DNA from 3 places in the Enterococcus sp. DIV0800 genome. Region 1 is predicted to be linked to each of the others. Evidence: riboswitches for the same ligand, from Rfam matches in the RefSeq annotation. Region 1 holds a riboswitch; each other region holds the start of a gene.
What was found. Region 1 has a riboswitch for magnesium ahead of IGI54_RS14215 (MgtC/SapB family protein). Riboswitches for the same ligand answer to the same signal wherever they lie in the genome.

Region 1 (7,629 bases):
ACTGTAAGATAATCCATTTTATAATAACTCTTTATAACGATGGATATAGAATCGTTTCACGATGGTCACTAAAGCCAGGTACGCCACAATAGTAGCTGCTAACCATAACCAATAATCGGTCGGCAAAGCCGCCAATCCTAAGCTTTGTCCAAAGTTTGTAAATGGCAAGACCGTCCCTACAGCGATACCTAGTGAAGTAATAGCTGTCATGATAAATGAACCCCTGCTTTGAATAAACGGAATCTTCGGCGTCCGTAATGCATGTAGTACTAAAGTCTGTGACCATAAGGATTCCACAAACCAACCAGCATGGAACACAGCAATAAACGCGACTTGTTGAGCTGGTGTCAGAGTATGAAATTCTCCGCCAATAACAGCCGGACAAATGACAAAATACATGAGTAAATAGGTCGTAATATCAAACACGGAACTTGTTGGTCCTAACCAAATCATAAATTTCCCAATACTAGAAGCTTCCCAACGTTTCGGTTCATCTAGATATTCTCTATCCATGTGATCCCAAGGAATCGATACACAGGAGATATCATAGATAAGATTTAAAAAGAGGATTTGTAAAGGTAACATCGGTAAAAATGGTAAGAATGTACTGGCAACTAAAACTGAAAACATGTTTCCGAAATTTGAACTTGCTGTGGCTTTGATATATTTCATGATGTTTCCAAATGTTTCTCGTCCAGAAATAATCCCTCGTTCCAAAATCATCAAGTCTTTTTCCAATAAAATAACGTCGGCAGATTCTTTGGCAATGTCAACTGCGGTATCCACTGAGATACCAACATCCGCTGCTTTCATAGCTGGTGCATCATTGATTCCGTCACCAAGAAATCCTACAGTATGACCATTTTCGCGTAAAATCCGCGTAATTTGTTGTTTTTGGTGTGGATTAAGTTTTACAAATACGTTGTATTTTTCCACTAGTTGGCTAAGTCTCTGATCTGAAATATTTGCAATATCCTCGCCACTGATTAACTTTTCTGTCCCCAAGCCAACTTGTTTACAAACTGATTGTGTTACCAAGGCATTATCCCCAGTCAACACTTTCACACCAACTCCATGCGTCTTTAAAGTCTCTAATGCTTGTTTAGTTGTTTCTTTTGGAGGATCTAAAAAAGCTAAATAGCCAATTAAGACCATTTCAGATTCGTCTGCTACTGAAAACTCTCCTACAACGCTAGGATTTGTCTTTTGTGCAACACCAATCACTCGTAAGCCGTCTTCATTTAATTCGCTTACCTTTTTCAATATTTCTTGTCTAACCTCATCAGTCAATTCTGTAACGGTCCCTCTAAAATCCACAAAGCTTGAGATGCTCAACATTTCTTCAATTGCACCCTTAGTGATCATTTGGGTTTTTCCACTAGTATCTTCTACTACCACACTCATACGTCTACGTTCAAAATCAAAAGGAATCTCATCAACTTTTTTGTAACGTATTTCTTTCGTATCCAGTTCTTCTTTTGCCGCATCAATAATAGCAACGTCCAACAAGTTTTTTAATCCTGTTTGATAATAACTGTTTAAATAAGCATGACGTAATACACGGTCGTCTTCCTCGCCAGATAAGTCCAAATGATACTCCAAAATGATCTTATCTTGTGTCAGTGTTCCTGTTTTGTCGGTACACAACACATCAATAGCACCGAAATTTTGAATCGAATTGAGATTTTTTATAACCGTTCCTTTCTTCGCCATAGCTGTTGCCCCTTTGACCAAATTGGTTGTAACAATCATAGGCAACATTTCAGGCGTCAAACCAACCGCTACAGATAAACCAAATAGAAAAGCTTCCATCCAATCCCCTTTAGTAAATCCGTTGATGACTATAACTGTTGGTGCCATCAAAGCCATAAACTTGATAAAGAGAAAAGAAGTTTTTCGAATGCCCGTTTCGAAACTTGTTTGAATCGGCTTGCTTGATAATGAACCAGCAACATTTCCAAATAGAGTACGATTGCCAGTTCCAATTACCACACCTTCGGCACTTCCGCTAATAACATTGCTTCCCATATACACCATATTCTCGTAGCTAGTTTCAGAATGATTTTGCGTAATAATAGCTTCTGAACGCTTTTCGACCGGATAGCTTTCTCCTGTTAGTGCGGATTGTGAAATAAACAAATCCTTAGTTGCAATGAGTCGGATATCAGCCGGAATCATATCCCCAGCTGATAATTTGACAATATCTCCACAGACAATTTCTTCCATAGGAATTTCATCATACTTGTTCTTCCGTTTTACGGTTGCCGTTACTTTTACGAGCGATTTTAGTTTTTCCGCCGCTTGATTTGATCGTACAGATTGAATTAAAGTCATTGTTCCGCTGATCAAAACCATTGCGAAAATAATACTACTCCCAAAAAAATCACGATCTTCCGGTGCTACAATGACAACATCTGTAATAAAAGAAGTAATCCCCAATCCAATCAGAACTAACGTAAAGGGAGTGATATAGGCTTTTACCATTTCAATGAAAAAGGGGGTTTTCTTTCCATATGAAATCTTATTATCCCCATATTCATTTCTTGCTCGGATTGCTTGTCCCTCAGACAGTCCTTTTTTTGATGTTTGAAATGTATCAAAAAGATTTTCAATTGTTTTTCGTGCCATTAAACCATAATTTACATCGTGATTCCCATTATTTTTAATTTCCACTCTTCTTTCCTTCTCTCCAAAAAAAATTCGCCACAATCCTATCCCAATCATTAGGTATAGAATGATATTTCCTAGCGTCTTCATAAAACTTCCTCCTTGCTAGGGTTTGGAGAGTCCAGGAACTAAAAACAAATAGACAATAATAATTGATTTGTTTTTAGTTCACTCTTTTTCCGCAAACCCAACTGCTTCGAACTACTGTCATCCATTTGTTTTCATCTCCTTTTTTTTCGAAAAATATACTAATTCTTTCTTAAATACTTTTAATGTCAACCCATTTTTATAATAAGCATCCATTAAATCACAATATCCCATTTTTTCATAAAATCCCCAGGCTTGTTTTCTTCCAGTTAAAAAAATGATGGAAAAGTTAAAATTTCTAGCTACCTGCTCGGCATACACAATTAGTCTTTTCCCTAGACTTCTTCCTTGATAATCTGGATGAATAGCCACTTGCTTGATTTGAATGCAATTTGAAGAACAGGGATGCATTAGTAGAGTACCTACTGTCATGCCATTCCGTTTGACCACCAAATGAATGTCATTTATCTCACTAATAGGTGAAGCTGTCATATAGGGTTGCCCTGCGCTGGCTTTCAACAACTCATTCCGTAAGATAATCGCTTCCCGATAAGTTCGACTATCCCATCTAACTATAGTAAACACTGTTTTACCATGTTTCTTCCTCCTTCGTTAGCTGATAAACTTCAAGTACCTCTTTGTTCCTCGATAAATGAGCAATGATTTCCTTCATTGCCAGATCCATATTTGAAGCGGGTTCAAGCTCAACTTGTAATTGAACCATACCTCCAGCAAGGTCTTGACATACAAAATGACAGAATGATAAATAATACCGATCTAATTGGGCGATAGTTTCTGTTCTCAGCGAAACTTCGGACGAAATTTTACCTGTAATGATCAAAAAGGAATTTTGCACGTTATTTACAGTATCAGGTCGATAAACTTCCGCAATTTGATCAAATCGATGAGAAATAAAACGTATCACAATGTTAACAAAAGTGATCACAATTGCTGCCAAGAAACCTTCTTTAATCGATCCCGCACCAATCATTACTCCTACTGCAGCTGTACACCAAAGTGTCGCAGCAGTATTTAAACCTGTAACGCTAAAACCATCCCGTAAAATGATACCCCCTGCCAAAAAACCTATCCCACTAACTACTTGTGCTGCTATTCTTGTTGGGCTAGTATCTGCCGTAAATGTCGAAGACAAAGAAACAAAAATTGTTGCTCCCAGTGAAACTAAAACCATCGTACGTACTCCAGCTAGTTTTTTTCGCCACTGACGTTCAATTCCAATCAATCCACCTGCCAGTACACTCATAAGCAACATAATTAAAAATTCATACCATCACTTCCTCTCTAGGTTATTAAAAATAAAAATGAATATGTTAAATAAAAAAAAACGGTTTTTCGCACAAAAACTCCGCGAAAAACCGTTCTAAAATCATCAAATCACATGACAAAATAAGACGTCGATCTAATCGTTGAGTTTTGGCACTATACAACGTAAAGACAAACATCTTAGCTACCTTAAGAAAAGCCTTGTATTCGACAATCCCTGTTCTACCCATTGGCGTCTCTCGACATTTTTGGGCAGTAGCCTATGTTTGCATAGGAGCCTCACCTAACAAATCATATTTTATTTTCATGGAAATAATAACAAAATGAATTAACACTGTCAACAAACAATTTTAGATTTATAAAAGAAATTTTGAAGAATAATGAGTTAATAATAGAACACTCTAGTTTAGATATTCAAATTCAAAACGAAATTTGATCCCAAAGAATTCTATGAATTTCCAACTAATTAGGCTAAAAGAGCCCCCCTTATGGTACGTTTACTATTTACTAGAATAGCGCTAGTTTTTCACCCATCCACATATCCAGATTGGGGGTTCTTACTGTCCCTGCATCTCACTGTAATATACATGATTCATATATAAAGAATCTATTCTAATAATTTTGATCCAAATCTCGAATCGTTGATTCGTCAAATATTCGAAGGAATACTCTACAAAAATTCTGGCCTTGATAAAAACTAACCTATTTTTCAACAAATAAATTTAGACTAGCGCAGCTTGAAGACTATCTCCTTTTTGTTGATAAACAAGTCGAACCAATTCAGCAAGTTTCAAGTGGGTATTGATTGGGAGTATTGTGCTATTTTCAACATAATATTCAAGCTCATTCTCATCGGAAAAACATCCGTATCTCCCAATTAATACTTTTTTCATACCATTTACACTTTCCCTTTCTCCATAACAGTCGTCACATTCGTCAATAATTGTTTCAACTTATCAATCTCAGTCGTAACATGGGTTAAATAGTAGTAATTCTTCGTTCCTTCGCGACGATAATCCACTAGCTTCGCATCTCTTAAAATTTTAAGATGATGGGAAACTGCGGGCCGTGATAAATTGGTCGCTTCGATCAACTCATTCACCCGCAAACCTTGGCAACTTTCCTCTTCCAATAACCGCAAAATAATGGCTTGCCGCTTCTCGTCCCCTAATGCGACCAAAAAACTGCTTATATCGGCAAATTCTGCTTTTAATTTGATTAACTCATTCATTATACTTCTCTCCATTTAATGGTTCTTATTTTTAAACCATTAAACCATTACCTGATCGATTTGTCAAAAGGCTATATTTAAAGAGAGACATGACGGTTCTCATTTAAAAAAATAACCAGCCTGTCTAGCAAGAAAAGATAGACTGCTCATTGGTACATAGCCCGTCGAAGATAATAATAATTTGTACTATTATTTTTTGATTGTATATCCATTGTCTTAAGTGAAGAAGACTACCCGGTCAAAAAAAGCCTACTTTCGATATCTCATGATCGAAAGCAGGTTATTTTTTTTATTCTACATATTGAGTATCATTGATTTTAGCTACTGAATAATTATTGTCTTTATATTTAAGTGTGGTTACACTGCAATTATCAATAGCTTCACCTTTGTACTCACCAGGAACAAGCATCTCTAATATAGTAGGAATCATACTGCCAGAGGAAACGATCAAAACGTTCTTCGCTTTTTTCTTTTTGGCATCCGCAACGACCTTATCCATTGCGGCTTGTCCTCGTTTGGTGATCTCTTCATAGGTTTCAGCTACTTTTAACGAATCTGCATCTGCAATGGCATCGGCTACTCCTTCATCGCCTAGCTTATTCACCAACTTGTCATAGTCTGTCCAGTCTTCATCAAACTTTAAGTCATTTGCTTCAAAAATCGGTGTCCACATCTCTGCGTTGGTCTTCCCTTCAAAGCCGCCGTAATTCCACTCTTTAAAACCGTCATGTTCTGAAAGTGCTGGTTTTTTATTTGTGTTTTCAGCTAAAATCAACTTTGCGGTATTTCGTTGCCGCCCTAAATCACTAGCATAAGCCAAGTCAAATTTTGTCTTTTTAAGTCCCTCACCAACCTGTTTTGCCTGCGCTGTCCCTTTGTCAGTCAACGGTGAATCCGCAAATCCTTGAACTTGTCCCGTTGTATTGAAAAAGGTCTTTCCATGACGAACAAGATAAATGGTCACTTCATCATTTTTATCTGAAGCTTTTTCTTTTGCTTGACTCGAAATCCCACCAGTTAAACTAAGACCCAACAGTGCTACAAACAATAGCCCCCAAATTTTCTTCATTTTTTACAATTCCTCCCCATTACTACTAATCACCTTTTTATACCAATCAAAAGAATCCTTTTTTGAACGCTTCAAGCTGCCTTTGCCATCATTGTCCAGATCAACATAGATAAAGCCGTAGCGTTTACTCATTTCTCCAGTGCTGGCACTGACTAGATCAATCGGCCCCCATGTTAAGTAGCCAAAGCATTCCACATGATCTTCTTCCACTGCTTGTTTGACCGATTTGATATGCTGCCGCAAATAATCGATCCGATAGTCGTCATGCACTGTTCCGTCTTCAAATTGATCGACAGCCCCTAAGCCATTTTCCGTAATGATAATCGGTAGTTCATATTTCCGGTATAAGTAATTCATGACGAAGCGAATCCCAGTAGGATCAATGCCCCAGCCCCATTTTGATTGTTCCAAGTAAGGATTTTGAATCCCACCAAACAATGCGGCTTCACCCTCCACAGGTGTGTTAGGCTCTGAAATACTGGACATATAATAGTTTAAACCGATGAAATCAATCGTGCCTTCAGCAAAATCTTCAACATCACTCGGTTGATTACCTAGATCAATTCCCAACACTTCATACTGTTTCATCTTATATTTCGGAAACTTGCCATTACACATCGCATCTACCTGATAATAATCCCGATCATTATCTAAAAAGCCTTTTAACACATTATCTGGCTGACAATCATATGAATAGATTGGGTTCAAGCCAAAGACACAGCCAATTTTGTTATCATGATTGATTTCACGTCCTAAACGTGCGGCTTTGACTCCGGCTAATGTCATATTGTAACCAATACGAGCAAGATCTTCCGCTGGGTTTTCCATCTCGCTATATTTCAAGCCTGCAATTAGATAAGTAAAAATATCGGCTTGTTTCGTTTGCGGATCAAGATGATTCATTTCATTAAAGGTCGCCCAGTATTTCACTTTACCATCATAAGCCCGCATCACTGTCCCGCAATAATGCAAATAAAAATCAATTACTCGTCGAGTTTTCCACGAACCATACGCATGAACCAAATGAATCGGCATTTCGAAATGGTAAAGGGTTACAATTGGTTCGATCCCATTTGCCAGCAATTCATCAATTACCTTGCCGTAAAAAGCTAACCCTGCCTGATTCGGTTCCTTTTCATCACCTTTTGAAAAAATCCGTGACCAATCGATCGAGATTCGCAAGGCATTGAAGCCCATTTTCTTAAATAATTGAATGTCTTCCTTGTAATGATGGTAAAAATCGATTCCTAGATGGGAAGGATAATCTAGCTTTGGATCAATCGTCTCTGTA
Region 2 (7,629 bases), on a different replicon from region 1:
TTTAAATTGGAAGACACCGCCGCCACTAGATTCGCCGCTACCACTGTTCCCACTTTCAACAGTTGGTTCAGCTGCTGGGGCTTCCGGTGTTTGTGATTCCGCAGCGACTCCCTCGTCGCCTTCATTATCTTCATGCCCGGGAGCATCGATTTCAACTAAGACGTCGCCAACATTTGCGACTGTGCCTTCGTCTACGATGATTTTTTTGATTGTTCCGGTTACAGGAGATGGAATTTCTTCCACTGATTTATCATTTTGAACTTCTAGTAAAGTATCGTCTTCTTCAATTGTATCGCCAGCTTTGACGAACCATTTAACGATCTCACCTTCAGCGATTCCTTCACCAATGTCCGGTAATTTAAATTGGTAAGCCATGTTATTTTCGCTCCTATCTCATATTTCGGTATCTATTTTTTCGAAAGCCGAAAAAAAGTTGATTTTCGTCACGTATATCATTCGGCTAGTTCTAATTAACAGTTAATGGACTAGCTCGTAACTATCGAATGAATTTTTTGGCATACAAACGCCATATCTCGTATGCATACTACCTACTAAACATGCTAAAGCACGAAGTAGAACTAGTAATTAAAATTAGCGATTTCTTTTACTTTGGCCTCAATATCTGCCGCGTTTGGCAACCAGATGCCTTCTGCTTGTCCAAATGGGAAAACAGTATCTGGAGCTGAAACTCGACCAACCGGCGCCTCTAATGAAAGAACTGCACGTTCAGAGATTTCTGAAACAACTTGTGCCCCAACGCCTGCTTGTTTTTGAGCTTCTTGAACAACTACAACACGACCTGTTTTTTCAACCGATTTGATAATCGTTTCTACATCTAATGGAGCCACCGTACGTAGATCGATAATTTCTACGTTAATATTTTCTTTTGCTAAATTGTCGGCAGCTTTCACTGCTTCACGAACCATCGCACCGTAAGTAATGATGGAAACATCCGTACCTTCTCTAGTAACAGCTGCCTTATCCAACGGCACTTCGTAGATTCCCTCTGGCACTTCTTCACGGAATGAACGATAAAGCTTCATGTGTTCTAAGAAAACAACGGGGTCGTTGTTACGAATTGATGCAATCAATAGTCCTTTTGCATCATAAGGATTTGAAGGAATCACTACTCGCAAACCTGGCGATTGAGCCATTAAACCTTCTAAATTATCTGAGTGAAGTTCTGGTGTATGAACACCGCCACCAAATGGCGCACGAATCGTAACAGGCAGATTACGTGTGCCGCCCATGCGATAACGCGTACGAGCCATTTGACCAACGATTTCATCCATCGCTTCAAAGACAAAACCAAAGAATTGAATTTCAGGAACAGCTCGGAAGCCTTGTAATGCTAACCCAAAACCAAGTCCGGCAATACCAGATTCAGCCAATGGTGTATCGAAAACTTGATCTTCTCCGAATTTTTCTTGAAGACCTTCAGTCGCACGGAAAACCCCGCCGTTTTTCCCAACGTCTTCACCGAAAACTAAAACTTCTTTATCTTTTTCAAGCATCAGAGCTAAGGCATCTGTAATTGCTTGGATCATTGTTTTTTGTGCCATGATTATTTCGACTCCTTCGCTTCATAGAATTCAATTTGTTCTTTGATGTTTTGTGGTTGTACTTCATACATATTTTTCAAGAAATCAGAAACCTTTTGTTTTGGTACACGGTCAGCATCCGTGATCGCCTGTTTGATTTCTTCTTTCGTTGCTTCAATAACTTTTTCTTCTTGTTCTTCTGACCATAATCCTTTTTCCGTTAAATATTTGCGGAAGCGAACCAATGGATCTTTCTTCGTCCATTCGTCATCCATTTCTTTTGAACGGTAACGAGTTGGATCATCACCTGATAATGTATGTGGTCCATAACGGTATGTTAAGGTTTCAATCAACACTGGGCCATTGCCGTTGGCTGCCCATTCACGTGCTTTTTTCGATACGTAGTAAACAGCTAATGGGTCCATACCATCTACTTGGATGCCAGGAATTCCTGCAGCAACTGATTTTTGTGCCAATGTTTTAGCTGCTGTTTGTTTTTCACGTGGTGTCGAAATCGCGAAGCCGTTGTTTTGAATATAAAATACAGCGTTTGCATGATACGCCCCTGCAAAGTTAATTGCTTCATAGAAATCACCCTGAGATGAACCGCCGTCACCTGTATAAGTGAAGACCACATTTTTACTGTTGCGTTTTTTCAAGCCTAAAGCCACACCGGCAGCTTGAACATATTGAGCTCCGATAATGATTTGAGGTGGTAAAGCTTGTAAATCAGCAGGATAATTGTTTCCTGCAACGTGTCCGCGTGACCATAAGAAAGCTTCTGCTAGAGGCAATCCGTGTTTGATCAACTGTGGCACATCACGATAACCTGGTAGTAAAACGTCTTCTTTTTCGAATGCGAACTGGCTGGCTAATTGACTCGCTTCTTGTCCAGCGGTTGGCGCGAAGAATCCTAAACGTCCTTGACGATTCAATGCAGTCGAACGTTGGTCTAACACACGTGACCAAACCATTGAAGTCATCAATTCCACTAGTTCGTCATCTGATAAGTCAGGAACTAAATTCTCATTTACAATCTTTCCATCCTCATCCAATGCCTGGTACACGGGGAAATCCGCGTTTACATCTTTTAGTAAGGCTTCAAAATCAATCGTTAACTCTTTTTCTGCCATGGTGTCACACTTTCCTCTCTTAAGTAAATTAAGTCTTGTTATCAGTGCAACAGCAAATCAATCTGTATTATTGCTATTGCTCCTTCTTCTCTAAATTAGCATTTTTATATTCAATTGACAACAAACTTGCTCTGAGAATCTGAACTTTTTGAAGCGTTTCACTTTTTATCCTTGTGAAACAGTCTGCAGTTGCTTTTATCCTGGGTTTTCTTAGGCTTTTGTAGCGATAATGAATATCCAAACGAATTCCTCCTTAGCTTTGGTGTATCAGGGTAAAATTAGCTCTTTATCTTTTCAAAACTTTGTGAATAAAAAAACGCTTAAAAAAGATTATTACTCTTTTTCACAAAAAAAGAAACAGAATGGCGTCGTTCGCCATTCTGTTACATTTCAGATCCACTCTTTTGCAATCTTAATATATAAAACTTTACCTAATTGGGTTGCTAGCATATAAGCGATCACGATCCCGATATACCAGAACCAATAGGTTGTAGGTAAGTGAACAAAGTCAAATTGTTCAGCCAAAGGAGTCACTACCACTAAGATTCCTACAACAACCGCCATTAAAAGGCTAATAAAAACTTGTGGGGCTGGACGACTTTGTAAGAAAGGAATTTTTCTTGTGCGTACCATCAAAACAACTAATGCTTGCGTAGTCAAACCAACCATGAACCAGCCAGTTTGGAAAAGATTTTGCTGAGCAACCGTTGTCGCACCAAAAATAAACCACATTACGAAAAAGGTTAAAATATCAAAAACGGAACTGATGGGTCCAATACATAAGGTGAATTTTAGCAGTCCTTTGGTTTCCCATTTAGTTGGTGTGTGAAGTTCTTCTTCATCTACGTTATCCCAAGGAATCGTTAACTGTGCGATATCGTAGATCAAGTTTTGCAATAGCAATTGCAATGACAGCATTGGTAGAAACGGCAAGAAGGCGCTGGCTACTAAAATGGAGAAAACATTCCCAAAGTTTGAGCTGATAGTGATCTTGATGTATTTCATCATGTTACTGAACACACGACGACCTTCGATTACGCCGTATTCCAAGACACTCAAGCTTTTTTCTAACAAGATAATCGAGCTGGCATCTTTGGTAATATCAGCGGCTGTATCAACTGAAATTCCTACATCGGCTTTGCGAAGCGCTGGGGCATCATTAATCCCATCACCCATAAAACCAACCGTATGACCTTTACCTTGTAACGCTTCGATGATTCGTGACTTTTGCATTGGATTTAATTTAGCAAATAAATTCGTTGTTTCAGCTGCTTGATATAATTCTTCATCTGACATTTCGTCTACTTGATTGCCTAATACATAGTTTTCAGCAGGGATTCCCACATCTTGACAAACTTTTTGTGCCACGATGGCATTATCACCAGTCAGAACTTTTACAGCCACACCATGTTGTTGCAAAGATTTGATCGCTGGCTTAGCAGAAGCTTTAGCAGGATCTAGGAAACCCATAAAACCGATTAATGTCATATCTTTTTCATCATCGGTAGAATAGATGGCTTCTTCATGGGCATCTCGACGAACGGCTACCGTAATGACCCGCATTCCTTGGCGGTTCATTTTTTCATTGACTGCTTGTAATTGCTGACGAATCTCTGGTGTTAATGTTAAAATCTCACCATTGATTTCGACATATTTACAAATAGCCGCCATTTCTTCAACGGCTCCTTTAGTAATCATCAATTGATGTTGATCGGTTTTCATTACTACGGTCAACCGACGGCGAGAAAAATCAAAAGGAATTTCATCGATTTTTTGAATACTTTGGAAAGGCAGTTGCCGATCTTGCTCTTCAAAATAATTGATCACTGCAATATCCATTAAATTTTTCCAGCCTGTTTGATACGTCGAATTCATAAAAGCATAATCTAACACTTGTTCATTCTCATTACCTAGCGGATCTAGGTGCTGTACTAAGACAACTCGATCTTCGGTGATTGTCCCAGTTTTATCGGTACATAAAACATCCATGCTGCCTAAGTTTTGGATCGAAGCCAGTTCTTTTACGATTACTTTATGTTTAGACAAGGTCAATGCTCCTTTTGCTAAGTTGGAGCTGACGATCATTGGCAGCATTTCTGGTGTCAAACCAACAGCAACCGCAATAGCAAAGAAGAAGGCGCTGCTCCAGTCTCCCTTAGTTAAACCATTAATCAAGAAAACTAATGGAAAGAGCACCATAACCATCCGTAGTAATAATTTACTCACACGGTTCAAACCGATATCAAAGGAAGTCTTGCCCCGCTTAGAAGTCGCATTTTTGGCAATATCGCCAAAGAACGTTTGTTGTCCCGTTTTTAAAATAATTGCTTTTCCCTGACCACTTAACACATCGGTCCCCATAAAAACAAGATTCGTCAAATCTAACGCGGTCATTTCTTCAGTGATCGCCGCTTCTTTGGGAACAAATTTTTCCACTGGCATAGATTCGCCGGTTAATGAAGACTGATTCACGAATAAGTCCTTAGTCCAAATTAAGACCGCGTCCGCCGGAATCATATCCCCAGTTGCTAATGTCAAAATATCTCCCGGTACAACTTCATCCATTGGAATTTCTTTCGTTTCACCATTCCGGGTGATTGCCGCTGTATTTTCAATCATTTCTTTCAATTCGATGCTGGCCTTTTGTGAACGATATTCTTGAATAAATGTAATCAGTACACTGGCAAGAATCATGATCGTCATAACTATCGCTGCTTCAAAATCACTAGTCAGCAATGAAACGATCGCTAATAAGGCCAAAACATACACAAAAGGATCATTAAAGGCTTGTAAAAATAATAAAATAGCTGGAGTCGGTTTTTGAGCCGAGACTTCATTAGGGCCATATTCTTCTAACCGGCTTTGAGCATCCTCTTCAGATAATCCTTGCAATGAAGTACGCAAGTTTAAGAAAAGATCACGATCAGAAAGAATCGCCAATTTTTTTAATTCTTGGTCTTTGTTGTTCTTGCGAGCAAGAAGGTTTTTTTTGTTCATCATAATGGTTCCTCCTAAATTTCAGGACGAATACTGTCGTCCTACGGTAATTATATTTCGGTCGACTATCCTCATGATCATATTCCATCTTCCTCACATCCTTTCATTTATTTCGGTGAATTTTTTTCCGCCTTATAAAATTTTTGCTCCAAGTTCGCAGATTCTTAACACGTAGAAAATTCTGCTTAAAGCGCGAAGTGGAACTCACAAAAAAAGCGCGCACTCGAAAATGAGCACGCGCGAAAAGTTCATTCATGTTCATCGTCGAGCTTTAGCACTATAGGGCGTAGACAGAATCTGTCAGCTACGTTATGAATCACCTTCACGATGATTCCTGTTCTACCCATTGGCGTCTCTCGACATTTTTGGGCAGTAGCCTGTGTCCGTATAGGAGCCTCACCTAACAATTATTTTAATTTCATTTCCACTATAAATCAGTTATTTCTTTGTGTCAAACTTAATCATGAAAAAATTTGTTTATTTTCAGAAACTCATCAATTTTCTGATTGGGAGTTCGACCAAAATAATCAGCAAATTTCTTGCTCCAAAGCTTAGTTTCACGTGCTTCAGCAAAGATCTCCATCGTTTCGTCATAATCTTCAATCAATTGATAGTCATAATCTTGATAGGTATCATAATGAATAACCGCTTCTTTTGGCAATCGAGGCTTGACCCGCATCTCGACGATGGGTTTTCCGATACTTAAACCCGCAACAGGAAAAACATAATCCGGCAAATTCAATAATTTACTTACCTCAGCGATATCCTTACGAATTGATCCGACAATGACACTGCCTAATCCCAGAGCTTCGGTTGCAACTACCGCATTTTCCAACGCTAGAGCCGTATCCGTAATGGCAGTAATCAATGGATCAATGCCTTGATTAATCGGATAATCCACTTGATAATGTTCTGCGACTTTTTTTGTCCGTTTCAAATCAGCAACAAAAACTAAAAAGACTGAGCTTTTCAACATATGGGGATTACCTGGATTCAGTTCAACCAATTGCTTCCGGATCTTTTTATCCTTCACCACAATGATGCTGTACATTTGACCATTCATCCAGCTTGGGGCTTGGCAGCTAGCCTGTAAAATCTGCTGCAATTCTTCGTCTGACAATTGATACTCTTCATCAAAATTACGATACGTCCGATGATTGTTTAACACGTCTAATGCCTTCATTTAGTTCCTCCTTAATTGCTTTGAAATCACTTGCAGTCTTTTAAAAAATTGTTGTCGATCCTGCTTCGTCAAGCGTGTGTAATTAACCCGCATAGCCATTGTATCATTACTAAACAGGAATGAGGGTGCGACTAAAAGTTTTTCTCGTAAAAAGATGCTCCAGTCTTTGCGGCTGAGCTTTTGGTGCCGCCATGTTAAATAAACATACAAGCCTCCATCAATAGTCGAGATTGACCAATCTTCCGTAATCTGCTGAGCATCTGCGGTAAAGGCTGCCCCTCGTTCCTTTAATTCTGCTACTAATATTTCTTGATTCGCTTGAAACTTAGAATCATTCAGCGCAGTATGAGCGATGACTTGAGGAAAGACACTGATTGAAAAATCCATCATCTGCTTCGCCTCAGATAAACGCTGAATCAAGTCCTTATCTGCCACGATCCAGCCGATTTTAATGGAGGAACCAAAAATTTTCGACAACGAGCCGAGATGAATCACTTGATGAGGAGCCATTTCCTTCAAGGACGGAGGAATTGGTCCGAAGTTCAATTCACTGAAGACCTCATCTTCAATGATTGGTAGCTGGTATTTTTGGCTTAAAATAATCAATTCTTGTCTTCTTTTGGCGGACATGGTTGACCCGGTGGGATTTTGGAAAGTGGGATTGACGATGATCATTTTGATTTTTTTAGTCAAGATCAACTGCTCCAATTTGTCGATTCGCATCCCTTCCTGATCCATTTCAACTCCATAAAGACGCACACCAGCGCTGGCAAAA
Region 3 (7,629 bases), 200 kb from region 1:
CACCAAACATGTCCTTGAGCGAATTTATTGGCCGCTGATTACGATGATTTATTTTGGCTGGTCCTTTTTGACTCATTCGTGGGGCTATAGCTGGATAATTTTTGTCATGGCTGGAATTTTTTACAGTGTCGTGGAGGCCATCTTCATAAAAAAGTAGCATAGGCTATACACGTGATCTCGCAGCAGCTAGCTGCGGGATTTTTTTCAGTTATGCTTTTCGCAAGTTACTTAGTTTTTTGACTAATATTCGGATTCGGCTACGAAAAAAAAATTAGTTTTCCCACTAACGTTTTGAAGGGAGAAAACTAATTTTTTTGCGTATTTATAAGCTCTTATTAAACTTCTTGATCTTTTTTATGGCCCATTCATAGTGGCTGGAAGTGGCTGACACAAAGTAGCTGCCTAGTGTGCTTCCGCCGACCCACGAAAAGGCACCTTTAGAAAACAATTCATCATTTGAAAATTGTTGGGCTAAGTCCATTACTTTTTCATGGGTCGTTTGAAGAAGTTTCAAGGCTTCGTCATAGCTGGTAGTTTGATGTTTTTCCCAGAATTCTACATTCATCGCGCCGTAAGTTTTCCAATTATAGCCTTCTTTTAAAAACTGTTTAGGCGTACCTGCTTGATTTGCTTCGATCCAATCTAACAGTAATTGATGCCATTCGTATAGATGGATCAATATGTCTCTTAAATTTTTATCTCGCTTCCAGTGGGCTTGCTTTTCTTTTTCAACATCGAATGTAAAGGTCTGATTTAATTTTTCTGCTGGAATCGTGTTTAATAGATCCATCATTTTGGTATAGGATTGGTTGCTTGCATCCATGAGTTCATTTTTGTTTTTAGGTCGAGCCATGAGAAATCCTCCTAATCGATTGTGTTAAAAACAAGGGACGGACAGTCTTTCTATCTTTTATTTTAGCGAACCTCATTGGTTTAGTAAAGAAATCTCGGAGGCTCGTTTCTCATGCAATCTTTATACGTAAATCATTGACAAAAAATAGAAAGCAACTTAAACTAAAAACGAACATATGTTTGCTTTTTAGAGAGGTGATTTTGATGAATATTTACGAAGGAGAGCCAGTCAGAGATGTTTTTTGTATGGACTCAAAAAGTTTTTACGCTAGCGTTGAATGCGTGGAGCATGGCTGGCATCCATTAAAAACATTGTTGGTAGTCATGAGCGGTGATCGTGAAAATGCGGGCTTAGTGTTAGCTGCCAGTCCGATGGCAAAAAAAGTTTTAGGGATCAGCAATGTCAGCCGCGGATTTGAAATTCCCAATCATCCGGATTTGAAGATCGTACCGCCACGAATGACACTTTACATTCAGTATCATATGCGCATCCAAGAGATTTTCCGGCAATACATGGCGGAGGAAGATATTCATACATATAGCATCGATGAACAATTTGGTGATCTAACTCATAGTTGGAAATTATTCGGCAATAGCTCAGCTGAAGTCGGGCAGATGATCCAAAAAGAGGTCATTGAGAACCTGGGGATTTATACTTCTTTGGGAATGGGGGACAATCCCTTGCAGGCCAAAATCGCGATGGATATTGAAGCCAAGCATGAAAAAAATCGTTTTGCCCAATGGCATTATCAAGACGTACCGGAAAAAATTTGGCCAATCAAGCTTAGTGATTTTTGTGGGATCGGTCGTCGAATGGAGCGGCGTTATCAATTGATGGGAATGCAAACGATGGGGGATTTGGCCCATAATGATCCTTTTGTGTTGAAAAATCATTTTGGTGTGATGGGGATGCAGCATTACATGCATGCTTGGGGCATTGATCGCTCGATTCTAGCGGAGAAAGAGTTATATCCAAGCAAGGAAAAATCTATCGGCAATTCCCAAGTCTTGCCGAAAAATTACGCGCGTAAAGGGGGAATCTTAACAGTGGTTGCGGAGATCTGCGAACAAGTGGCGCAACGACTAAGAAAATCGGGCGTTTTAGGTGGTACATTGCACTTAGGGATCGGCTATGCTTTTCGCGGCGAGGGAAAGGGCGGTTTTCATCATCAGTTAAAGATACCGCCCACCAATCAAGGACGAGCATTGACCCGTACCGCAAGTTTACTATTTGAAAAATATTGGGATCAATCAGAGGTCCGTAATATTTCCATCACCGTTTCGTCACTGAAGTCAGCCGGCAGTTTACAGTTGAATCTGTTTGAAGATCCGCGGCAGACGATCAAAGAAGATCAAATCGATGACGTGATCGCCCAAATTCGGAATCGCTACAAGTTTACTTCGATTGTCAGGGCCCATTCCTTGAGTGAAGGGGCAACAGCGATTAAACGAGCCGGTCTTGTTGGTGGACACGCGGGTGGGATGGAAGGAATGGATTGAGATGTCTTATGACGATGAAAGCGCGAAACAACTTTTTATGGAGGCAAAACGTGTGTATCAAGATCGCGGAATGATGAAGTGGATTGGTTTTTATTTGTCCGATCATACAGCGGTGTTAAATAAGGAATCAAAGCAGCGAAAACAGCTTTATTTTGATAAAGGTCAAATGAGTATGGAAGCCATTGGTGAGCTTTTGCAAGCAGCCTATCTGCAAAATAAACGTGTCGCGATCCAGCTAGAAGCGTTAGACAGTGAAGGCCAATTTTTCCCTGATCTGGTAGGAAAGATTAGCGGGCAGAAAGAGCAGCAGATTTTTTTAAATGAAGAAGAGCGTGGAGTCCTGCGCTTTGAGTTAGAACAAATCCATCATGCGGAACTATTAGGTCCTAAAAAAATTCTCACACCAAAAGATTAAAATAAATAAAGCCTTGGCAGACCTGCCAAGGCTTTAAAAATTAGAAGAGCTGAATCTTATTTAACGGCCAAAATCGTAACACGACTTTTCCTTGAACTAAGGATTTATCGACAAAGCCGAAGATGCGGCTGTCTTTAGAAATCAAGCGATTATCCCCTAAAACAAAATAACTATTTTTAGGAACCGTCACGGAAAAATTATTCGTAAAGCTGTCCGCATTGGCTGCTTGCTCTTGGAAAGCTGAATTATAAGAATAGGTATCGAATAGTTTATCTTCTTTAAATTTCTTTTGATAATCCGTTAGATAGGATTCTTTGTATTCTTTTCCATTAATCGTTAAAACATTATCTTGCATTTCAATCTTGTCACCGGGTAACCCAATCACACGCTTGACGACGTAAAGATTGGTATTATCAGGTTCTTTGGTAGTAATGATGTCTTGTCTATCGATACTGGATACTTTCGATGAGATCAAGCGCTGCCCGTCATGCAATGTCGGGTCCATTGAGTGTCCTTCGACTTTAACTGGCGAGAAAACAAACGCCCGCGCCAAAAAAATCAAGAGAACAATAATAATGACTGGAAGCCATTCTTTTAATTTGCTGTTCATAGTTCACCTCACAATGTTACAGTTTATCATGCTTCTAAATAAAAAGCTCTTTTTAGCTTCTCCTTTAATAAAAATTAGTTATATTATAGGGGGCTGGAGAATTTTTTTCAATTATGGGACACTAGAGACAATCAAATATCAGAGGAGCAATGAAATGAAAAAGAATTATCCAGCAGCACCTATCTTGCCGCAACGATTTGCGTCGGATTTTTATTTAGAGGATGAAGCAAGCTTTGAAGCCGTTCATGGACTTGAAATGGATTTCAGCTATTTGACTTGCGAAAATCTAGTCATCCGCCATTCAATTCTAGAAAAGGTTACGATGCAACGGACGAAACTAATTCGTTTTGAAGCGGGAAACGTCGTCTTTAAGAATTGTGATTTTTCCAATTTAGAATGGATTGGTGGCAGCTTTCATCAAGTGGTATTTGAAAATTGTAAATTAACGGGTTGCAATTTTGCCGAGAGCTATCTTAGAGATTGTCATTTTAAAGACTCATTAATCAATTTTGGTTCCTTTAGTGCAACGAATTTGAAGAATGTCTGGTTTGAGAACTGTCAACTGTCTGATGGCGAGTTTTTTGAAGTGACGTGGAAACATTTATTTTTAGAAAAAAATAATTTGGAAAATAGTAATTGGCAGCGAACCAAATTAGCTGGTCTGGACTTTACCAGCAATTCTTTCAGTAAAATCGCTTGTTCAATGGAACAGTTGAAGGGCTTAAAAGTCGATTCCTATCAAGCGCTGGTGATTGCGGCAGGGTTAGGCTTGGAGATCGTGGAGGGCTAAATGGAAACAACAAAAGATATGATTGAAGGAATCCCAATTCTTCGGTGGGGTGAGACGAGTGACAAAATAGTTTTAGCTTTTCATGGCGATCAATCTCATAAAGAAGACACGGTCATTCAATTGTTGGCTGAAGCCGCTGTCCCCAAAGGCTATCAAGTGTGGAGCTTTGATCTGCCGGAACATGGTGAGCGCAAAGGCCAACCCTACGCCTTGAATCCGTCAAATGTAGTAGCGGATGTCGAAAAAATCCTTTTTAAACACCAGCAAGCGCAGCAGATCACTTTATTCGGCTGTAGCATCGGAGCTTATTTTGCGATGCTGGCAGGACAAGCCAAGAATATCCAGCAAAGTCTTTTTTTATCGCCCATCGTGGATATGCGGGAATTAATCGAAAATATATTGGATTGGTCACAACTGACGCCGGCCGATTTACGACGTGAAAAACGAATAAAAACACCTTTTAATACCTTGGCGTGGGAGTATTATTGCTATGTTGTAGAGCATCCAATTCAATGGACTGTTTCAACAAAAATTTTATATGGCGGTAAGGATCAGTTGACGAGCCGAAAGACCATTGAAAAATTTGCTCGTCCGTCAATGATCGATTTGACGATCTTTGAAACTGGTGAGCATTTCTTTCACACGCCTACACAGCTGTCTTTCTATCAGCAGTGGTTAACATCTAATCTATAAAAAAACTCTCAGCTTAATCGGCTGAGAGTTTTTTTAGTGCGTGGCTGGTTTAACTAGCTTTATGGTTGAAAAAAGGATTGTCCAGTAAATTTTTGGTAAAAGATTTCATAAGTAAATTTAAAGATAATCGGATTTTATATATAAATTTTTGCTATTTTATGACAAAAAAAGTAGGATGATTGTGAAAGTAAATATAAGTAAACTTGTTAGGTGAGGCTCCTAAACAAACATAGGCTATTGCGCAGAAACGTCGAAAGACGCCAATGTGTAAAACAGGAATTGTCGGATTAAGGCTTTTCATAAAATAGCTAAGAGTAATTCTTTACGTTGTTTAGTGCTAAAACTCAGACGATGAGATTGATTGTGTGAGCCACCAAACTTGTTAGTTTTTTCGCTAACGTTTGGTGTCTTTTTGTTTTCTTGCTTTGAACTCTCTCGCCGCAACAATTACTTGATGAGAGGGAGAGATGAATATGATAAAAAAAAGAAAGATCGATTGGCTGTTGTTACTACCTTATTTGGGGGTAAGCCTAATCGGTCTTTTAATGGTCTTCAGCGCGAGTTCTTATCGATTGACAACGGAAGGAAAAAATCCGCTATCGTTGTTTAGCAAGCAAGCGATTTTTATCCTGTTAAGTTGGTTATTAATTGGAATTATTTATCATGTAAAAAGCAACGTCTTACTAAAAAGTATAGTGGCAAAAGGCTTGTTGGCAATCGGCTTAGTCAGTTTATTGTTAGTCAAAATAAACGGGGTCACAATCAATGGCGCACAAAGATGGGTTTCCTTATTTGGTATTCAATTTCAGCCATCAGAGGTAACAAACGTCGCATTGATCTTGTATTTAGCCTACTTTTTCCGAAAAAAACGGGCCAGACACCAATTGTGGAGACCTGGTGTGTTGGTTTTACTTAGTGGTCTATTAATTTTACTGCAGCCGAAAGTGACGGGAGCAATTATTATTTGGGGGATTGCCTTCGTGCTCATTACTACTGCAGAAATTCCATACCAGCTTTCGCTTTTACTTTTTTTAGGATTGATTGTCGGTATCGTGCTAGTTGCTGGAATGATTCTTTTTTTGGGTAGTCACGAGTTGCTGCCACAATTATTTGCCCACACGTATGAACGCATTCGTCTGGTCAGAGATCCCTTCTTAGATTCTTACGGGCAAGGATTTCAAATGAGTAATTCTTATTACGCTCTTTATAATGGCGGATTTCTCGGTCGGGGGTTAGGAAACAGCATTACAAAAAAAGGGTACTTACCCGTTGCTGAGACCGACTTCATTTATTCAATCATGGTGGAGGAATTAGGGGTAATTGTCGCATTGATTGTATTGGCATTGATTTTTTTGATCGCGCTACGTTTATTCGTGCTAGCGGCAAAGGAACGGTGTCAGCATGTAAGTTTGATCTATTTTGGGGTAGGAACATTAATACTACTCCAAACAAGTATCAATGTTGCCAGTATTTTGGGACTGATTCCCATGACCGGAGTTCCTTTGCCGTTCATCAGCTATGGTGGTACCAGCTATTTAATCCTTTCAGTAGCGCTTGGGATTTGTTTAAAATTTGCTTCGGAGGTTCGATCCAATGAGGAGACGTTTGAGCAACGAATTTAATTATTCACTTTTTTTACCGATTTTTTTGTTTTATTTAATCAGCATCGCTGTTCAATTTTTGGCGGCTGAACTTGACGACGTGAATGTCAAAGGAGTTGTGGTGAAACAGATCATTTTTTGTTTACTGTCGCTGTTAGTAATGGTAGCCGTCAGTAAAATTAAAACCGCTAGCTTATTACGGTATGCTCCGCTTTTTTATGTCTTGTCGCTCGGCGTGATGGCACTGTTATATTGGTTTTATGATCCGGCGATGTATCATCTGACGAATACGAAGCGCTGGTTGAGGCTCGGCCGTTTTTCTTTTCAACCATCCGAGTTGATGAAATTAAGTTTTACTCTTTTGATGGTTCGGCTCACACTGACTGAGGAAAGAGGCGAACAGCAGCGGACGATAAAGAGCGATCTTCATTATTTGAAAAAAATTCTGTTGTTTAGTTTGCCAACCTTTCTATTGATGTTTATGCAACGGGATTTTGGGACAAGTTTAGTATTTATCGCTATTTTAGGAGCGCTATTTATTATTTCCGGCGTGCATTGGAAAATCTTGGCAACGATCACTGGTATCGGTACGGCACTCGGCAGCACTTTACTAGTATTAGTATTCAGCGAATGGGGAAATCGATTGCTTTACGGTCTGCATTTTAAGACGTATCAATTGGATCGTGTTCGAGCGTGGGCTGATCCTTTCCAATACAAAGATTCGATTGCCTATCAGCAAGTCCAGAGCCTTTACGCGATTGGCAGTGGTGGTTTATTTGGGCGAGCGGCAGAGCAAGCTTCGGTATATGTCCCGGTTCGCGAATCCGACATGGTCTTTACCGTAATCGCTGAGAGCTTTGGTTTCATCGGCAGTGCATTTGTAATTTTTCTTTATTTTTATTTGTTTTATCAAATCCTTTCCAATGCAATAAAAACGAATAATAAAGCAAATCTGTATCTAGCGGTAGCCTTCGTTTTTGGCTTGCTGTTTCAAATTTTTGAAAATATTGGAGCCGCTATTGGCATTTTGCCATTGACGGGGATTCCATTACCGATCTTGAGCCAGGGTGGGACTTCCTTGATCGTGTTAGGGATCGGATTCGGTATGATGTTGGGCTTTAAAAAAAAGAATGCAGTTTGAAGAAAAGGGGATATCTATGCGAAAAAA

Region 2: linked by a shared signal. The riboswitch ahead of mgtA (magnesium-translocating P-type ATPase) and the one ahead of IGI54_RS14215 (MgtC/SapB family protein) in region 1 are both predicted to bind magnesium.
Region 3: linked by a shared signal. The riboswitch ahead of IGI54_RS13215 (FtsW/RodA/SpoVE family cell cycle protein) and the one ahead of IGI54_RS14215 (MgtC/SapB family protein) in region 1 are both predicted to bind magnesium.

Annotation. Positions count from the first base shown of each region.
Region 1 covers NZ_CP187899.1:475,801-483,429, forward strand. Annotated here, with positions in the region: gene mgtA (magnesium-translocating P-type ATPase) at 19-2,628, opposite strand; gene IGI54_RS14210 (GNAT family N-acetyltransferase) at 2,875-3,273, opposite strand; gene IGI54_RS14215 (MgtC/SapB family protein) at 3,344-4,018, opposite strand; M-box (ykoK) riboswitch at 4,167-4,336, opposite strand; gene IGI54_RS14220 (hypothetical protein) at 4,761-4,931, opposite strand; gene IGI54_RS14225 (ArsR/SmtB family transcription factor) at 4,937-5,269, opposite strand; gene IGI54_RS14230 (histidine phosphatase family protein) at 5,559-6,338, opposite strand; gene IGI54_RS14235 (family 1 glycosylhydrolase) at 6,342-7,629, opposite strand, start outside.
Region 2 covers NZ_CP187898.1:1,313,273-1,320,901, forward strand. Annotated here, with positions in the region: gene IGI54_RS06380 (dihydrolipoyllysine-residue acetyltransferase) at 1-375, opposite strand, end outside; gene IGI54_RS06385 (alpha-ketoacid dehydrogenase subunit beta) at 579-1,562, opposite strand; gene pdhA (pyruvate dehydrogenase (acetyl-transferring) E1 component subunit alpha) at 1,565-2,674, opposite strand; gene IGI54_RS06395 (hypothetical protein) at 2,748-2,915, opposite strand; gene mgtA (magnesium-translocating P-type ATPase) at 3,065-5,671, opposite strand; M-box (ykoK) riboswitch at 5,922-6,086, opposite strand; gene IGI54_RS06405 (nitroreductase family protein) at 6,129-6,854, opposite strand; gene IGI54_RS06410 (PLP-dependent aminotransferase family protein) at 6,855-7,629, opposite strand, start outside.
Region 3 covers NZ_CP187899.1:273,123-280,751, reverse strand. Annotated here, with positions in the region: gene IGI54_RS13250 (permease prefix domain 1-containing protein) at 1-157, shown strand, start outside; gene IGI54_RS13245 (ClbS/DfsB family four-helix bundle protein) at 323-853, opposite strand; gene IGI54_RS13240 (Y-family DNA polymerase) at 1,057-2,352, shown strand; gene IGI54_RS13235 (hypothetical protein) at 2,330-2,767, shown strand; gene lepB (signal peptidase I) at 2,808-3,377, opposite strand; gene IGI54_RS13225 (pentapeptide repeat-containing protein) at 3,532-4,167, shown strand; gene IGI54_RS13220 (alpha/beta hydrolase) at 4,168-4,860, shown strand; M-box (ykoK) riboswitch at 5,056-5,223, shown strand; gene IGI54_RS13215 (FtsW/RodA/SpoVE family cell cycle protein) at 5,334-6,482, shown strand; gene IGI54_RS13210 (FtsW/RodA/SpoVE family cell cycle protein) at 6,454-7,602, shown strand; gene IGI54_RS13205 (phosphatase PAP2/LCP family protein) at 7,619-7,629, shown strand, end outside.